Methylomagnum ishizawai: one gene and its partner. Each later gene encodes a partner of the first gene's protein in a complex. Links are inferred from orthologs where the notes say so. Each region holds a gene or a part of one and is shown in the gene's direction. Other genes may lie near its edges.

Evidence for each region.
Region 2: the proteins of K5658_RS20855 (region 1) and hfq are in contact, whole or in part, in a crystal structure (PDB 3VU3), measured with the Escherichia coli proteins. The link is inferred for Methylomagnum ishizawai from one-to-one orthologs.

Annotation. Positions count from the first base shown.
Region 1 is NZ_AP019784.1:5,692-8,713, reverse strand. What follows is about bases 12-3,008. They hold K5658_RS20855 (catalase), read left to right. Parts: upstream 12-449; coding sequence 450-2,567; downstream 2,568-3,008. Other genes in these bases: K5658_RS20850 (FIST signal transduction protein), read right to left, coding at 2,616-3,008; K5658_RS20860 (class I SAM-dependent methyltransferase), read right to left, coding at 12-116. In the rest of the region: more of K5658_RS20860, read right to left, coding at 1-11; more of K5658_RS20850, read right to left, coding at 3,009-3,022.
Region 2 is NZ_AP019783.1:3,525,386-3,528,183, reverse strand. What follows is about bases 8-2,780. They hold hfq (RNA chaperone Hfq), read left to right. Parts: upstream 8-1,157; coding sequence 1,158-1,403; downstream 1,404-2,780. Other genes in these bases: hflX (ribosome rescue GTPase HflX), read left to right, coding at 1,467-2,759; gloA (lactoylglutathione lyase), read left to right, coding at 620-1,009; glmM (phosphoglucosamine mutase), read left to right, coding at 8-577. In the rest of the region: more of glmM, read left to right, coding at 1-7. UniProt on the Escherichia coli protein: RNA chaperone that binds small regulatory RNA (sRNAs) and mRNAs to facilitate mRNA translational regulation in response to envelope stress, environmental stress and changes in metabolite concentrations.

The DNA of each region.
Region 1 (3,022 bases):
AGGCCGGCCCAGCGGATCAAAGAAGCCCCGTGCAAACGGTGCCAGCGCTCGAAATAGGCGGCATCCGTGCCGTGCCAGCGCTGGCTTTGCAGCGCATAATTCAAGGTGTCTTCCATACTGGCCCATCCATGGCTGGTTTTTGGTTGCCGATGCCCAATCCATGGGCCTATCGGTGTAATTATCCAAGCGGGTCCATGGTTTGCCCATAGGGATGAGTGCTTATGCTGGGGCCGTGGATTGTCGAGGCCCGGCCTGGGTTATGCCCGGCGCTGGTCCCCGGTTTTCATCGCCGTGGCCATTACGCCATCCCGCCGCCGGGAAATAACCCGGCCATGCTTTATCACCGGGAATTTTGCGGGGCTTTCCGGGTCACAGCCACGGGGTTAATACCCGCAAGGCGCGGGAACGCGCATGGATGCCCACCCAGGAACGATCAGGAGGAACCGGATATGACACAGAAACCCACGCGCCAGGATCGTGAGTCGGCGCAATTGCTCGATCAAACCCTCGTCCGCGGCCAGGGTGGCGAGACCCATCAGACCGCCGGCGGCGACACGCCGACGCTCACCACCCAGCAGGGCATCCCGGTCGCCGACGACCAAAACTCCCTGAAACCCGGCCCGCGAGGCCCGACCCTGCTGGAGGATTTCCATTTCCGCGAAAAAATCTTCCATTTCGACCACGAGCGCATCCCGGAACGGGTGGTCCATGCCCGTGGCTTCGGTGCCCATGGTTTTTTCGAGAATTACGACTCGCTGGCCGATATCACCCGGGCCGACCTGTTCCAGCGTCCGGGCGAGCGGACGCCGGTGTTCGTGCGGTTCTCGACCGTGGTCGGCAACAAGGGTTCCGCCGACCTCGCCCGCGATGTGCGCGGCTTCGCGACCAAGTTCTATACCCAGGAGGGCAACTGGGATTTGGTCGGCAACAATATCCCGGTGTTCTTCATCCAGGACGCCATCAAGTTCCCCGACCTGATACACGCGGCCAAGCCGGAACCGGACCGGGGTTTCCCCCAGGCCCAGACCGCGCACGATAATTTTTGGGATTTCATCTCGCTGACGCCGGAAAGCATGCACATGGTGATGTGGGTCATGTCGGACCGGGCGATTCCGCGTTCCTTCCGCTTCATGGAGGGGTTCGGGGTGCATAGTTTCCGCCTGGTCAACCGGCAAGGCGCATCGACCTTCGTGAAATTCCATTGGAAACCCAAGCTGGGCCTGCAATCGGTGGTGTGGAACGAGGCGCTCAAGATCAACGGGGCCGATCCCGATTTCCACCGCCGCGACCTGTGGGACGCCATCCAAGCGGGCGACCCTCCCGAGTGGGAACTGGGGTTGCAACTCTTCGACGAGGCGTTCGCCGAGCGCTTCGAGTTCGATATCCTCGACGCCACCAAGATCATCCCCGAGGAGCAAGTGCCGGTGCGGCGGGTGGGGCGCTTGATCCTCGATGGCTGCGTGGATAATTTCTTCGCCGAGACCGAGCAGGTCGCCTTCTGTACCCAGAACGTGGTGCCTGGGATCGATTTCAGCGACGACCCCTTGTTGCAGGGGCGCAATTTCTCCTACCTCGACACCCAGCTCAAACGGCTGGGCAGCCCCAATTTCACCCAATTGCCGATCAACGCCCCGACCTGTCCGGTCCATCATTTCCAGCAGGATGGGCAGATGGCGCTCCACAATCCCAAGGGCCGGGTCAATTACGAACCCAATTCCTGGAAGGGCGATAGCGGCGGGCCGCGGGAATGCCCGGTCCGGGGCCATACGCCGTTCCCGGCCAGGGTGGAAGGGGAAAAACTGCGGTCCCGTTCGGACACCTTCGGCGACCATTACAGCCAGGCCCGGCAGTTCTATATCAGCCAGACCGGAACCGAGCAAAACCATATCGCCGCCGCCCTGGTGTTCGAGTTGAGCAAGGTCCAGCGCCCGGCGATCCGCAGCCGGATGGTGGCGCATCTGCTCAATATCGATGCCGGCCTGGCGCGGACGGTGGCGGAAGGACTGCGGCTCAAGGAAATACCCAAGCCCGCCGACGCCGCCTGGCCCACCCGCCAAGACCTGCCGCCGTCGCCCGCCCTCAGCATCCTGCTCAACGGGCCGGGGCGGTTCGAGGGCCGCAGGCTCGGGGCCTTGGTGACGGACGGGGTCGAGTCCGCCTTGCTGTCGGCGCTGGACGGGGCCGTCACGGCGGCCGGGGGGACGCTGGTGATCGTGGCCCCGGAAGTCGGCGGCGTGACCGCCCGCGATGGCACGTGGATCCAAGCCGATGAAAAGCTGGATGGCGGGCCGTCGGTGCTGTTCGACGCGGTGGCCGTGCTGGTGTCGGAATTCGGGGCCAAATTGCTGGAACAGGAGCCGACCGCCCGCGATTTCGTGGCCGACGCCTATGCCCATGCCAAGTTCATCGGCTATGCGCCCTCCGCCCTGCCCTTGTTGGAAAAAGCCGGGGTGGAACCGGATGAAGGCGTGTTCGCGCTGGGCGGGCCGGAAGCGCTCGCCGGTTTCCTGGAAGCTTGCGGCGAACTGCGGCTATGGGCGCGGGAGGCGCGGATCAAGCGGTTGTGAGGGGTCCGCCCTTGGGAAGACCGGACCGCCCCGGTCCGGCGCTCCGCCTCACAACGGCGCGGTGAAGACGGTCAAGACCCCGGTGTAGCCATAGAGATGGCTGCGGGCGATTTCGCCACCGGCGAAAAAGCCGACCAAGGGCACGGCCTCGCCCAACCCGCGGCTGACCATTTGGAACTCGGCGTGGGGCGCGCCGAAATGCGGGCCGCCGCGACCGGAGCAACTGATGTAAAGCGCCCCGGCGATCCGCGCCGAGCTTCCGCAGTCGCGGCGGATTTCGCCCAGGATGCGGAGCAGGTCGTGCTGGGCGGCTTGGGCGTCGCGGCGGCAAAAAGCCAGCTTGGTGCCGGGCCGCAATGGCTCGGCGACCACCAGCACGCCGCTTTTGCGGCTGACGCCCACGATATGGCGGACCTCGGTATTGGTGCCGAAGCTGCCCGGCTGGGCGGAAACAT
Region 2 (2,798 bases), on another replicon or contig:
GTTGGACGGCGATGAAATCCTGTACATTATCGCCATGGCGCGGTTGGGACAGGGATTATTGCATGGCCCGGTGGTGGGCACCCAAATGAGTAATTTGGGACTTGAACAAGCCCTGGAAAAAATGGGCGTCGATTTCAAACGGGCGGCGGTGGGTGACCGTTATGTAATGGAAATGATGCTCCGCCATGAAAGTAATTTGGGTGGGGAAAGTTCGGGCCATATCATCTGCCGGGATCGGATTACCACCGGCGATGGTATTATTTCCGCCCTGCAAGTCATGGAAGCCATACATAGTACCAAGCAAACTTTGCATGACCTCAAGCACGGCATGACGAAATATCCCCAATGCTTGGTCAATGTGAGGATCAGCCAAAAGGTCGATCTCGATACCATCGAGCCGGTGCAGCGGGTCAAGGCGGAGATTGAGCAGGCCATGCGGGGCTGTGGACGGGTGCTTTTGCGTCCCTCGGGCACGGAACCTTTGGTCCGTATCATGGTCGAGGGCGAGGATTTTGAAAAAGTCCGGGGCTTTGCGGATTATTTGGCCAATACGCTATCGGAAATCTTGGGCGCTTGACTTCTAACGGGATAAAGCTGATTGAGGTCGTAACGGAGAGGAATGATGAGAATTCTCCACACCATGCTCAGGGTCGGGGATTTGGACAGATCGATCCGCTTCTATACCGAAGTGTTGGGGATGCGTTTGCTGCGTCGGCATGAATATCCCGATGGCAGGTTCACCTTGGCCTTTGTGGGTTATGGCGAGGAATCCACGCAAACCGTGATAGAGTTAACCTATAACTGGGATACCGAAAGTTACGATTTGGGCGGCGGATTCGGCCATATTGCCATCGAGGTCGGGGATGTATACTCGGCCGTGGAGCAAATCAGATCCAGCGGGGGCAAGGTGGTGCGCGAGGCGGGCCCGATGAAACACGGCTCGACTGTGATCGCTTTTGTGGAGGATCCCGATGGCTACAAGATCGAGTTGCTCAATCAGAAGGGGTGATAATCGCCACTGTGGGTGGCCTCGTTGTTTGGGAATGGAAGTTTGATTCCAATATAAACCTGTGCAATGCTGAACAGGGTGTTCCTGCTTTATCTAGCTTCGCACCGATACCATAGGTTGTTAACCTATAACAATAAGGAGAAATAGGATGTCAAAAGGGCAAAATCTGCAAGATCCGTTTTTGAATGCTTTGAGAAAAGAACACGTCCCAGTGTCGATCTACTTGGTGAACGGCATCAAATTGCAAGGCAAGGTGGATTCGTTCGACCAATATGTCATCATCTTGAAAAATACCGTAAGCCAAATGGTTTACAAACACGCGATTTCAACCATCGTTCCGGCCCGCCAAATCCGCTTGCCCCATGGACAGGAAGGCTTCGAGGAGGAAGCCTGACCTTTGCCCATCACCTCACAGGCTAGCCATCGCTTATGATTCAGATCGTGGAGAAACGGGTTTTTGTTCGAGCGTCCTAAGCTAGGTGAACGTGCGGTGCTGGTCCATGCCGTCGGCGGCGAGGATACGGAATCGTTGGCCGAATTGCGCGAACTGGCCATCTCCGCCGGTGCCGAACCGGTCGCCGTGGTTACCGGCAACCGCCGTATACCCGATCCCCGCAGTTATATCGGCAAAGGCAAACTGGAGGAATTGTCCCAAGTCGTCAAAGCCCACCAAGCGGAATTGGTCCTGTTCAACCACCCGTTGACACCCAGCCAGGAACGCAACTTGGAGAAGGAACTCTCCGTCCGCGTCGTGGACCGCACCGGCTTGATCCTGGATATATTCGCCCAGCGGGCCCAATCCTTCGAAGGTAAATTGCAGGTCGAACTTGCCCAACTCCGGCATATTTCCACCCGCTTGGTGCGTGGGTGGACGCATTTGGAGCGCCAAAAAGGCGGCATCGGCCTGCGCGGTCCCGGCGAAACCCAGTTGGAGACCGACAAGCGTTTGATCGGTAAGCGGATCGGCCAAATCCAAAAGCGCTTGGATAAGGTTGAGAAGCAGCGCGGCCAAGGCCGGTTGGCGCGGAAGCGGGCGGAAATACCGACCATAGGCTTGGTGGGCTATACCAACGCCGGCAAGTCCACCCTCTTCAACGCCCTGACCGGGGCCGCCGTGTTCGCTGCGGATCAATTGTTCGCCACGCTCGATCCGACCTTCCGGCGGCTTTCCCTGACGCCAGCATTGACGGTGGTCCTCGCCGATACGGTGGGGTTCATACGCCATTTGCCCCACGAATTGGTCGCGGCTTTCAAGTCCACGCTCAAGGAGACCATCGAGGCCGATTTGCTGCTGCATGTGATCGACGCCAGCGACGAAAACCTCGAAGCCACCATGGCCGAGGTGGACTCCGTCCTGGGCGAGATCGGGGCCGACGAGGTTTGCCAAATCCGGGTGTTCAACAAGATCGACTGCTTGGATGGGGCGATCCCCCGCCTGGAACGGAACGGGCAGGGCCTTCCCACGGGGGTTTGGATTTCCGCCCAGACCGGCGCGGGATTGCCTTTGCTGATCGAGGCCATGGGCGAATATTTCAGCGAATCGATGGTGCGCCGGAATATCCATATCGCTCCTGGCGAGGCCGCGTTGCGGGCGCGTTTGTACGATATGGCGCGGGTGCTGAGCGAACGCTTCGACGACGAGGGCGGATGTACGCTGGAGGTCGAACTTTCCAAGATGGATTTGGGCCGCTTGCGCTTGCCGTCCGGGTTGGGGGCGCTGGCCGGACCTGGAGATTCATCCGGGGTTTGAAACTCGGTTATTTATCGAATAGCCAGCGGCATGGATTCA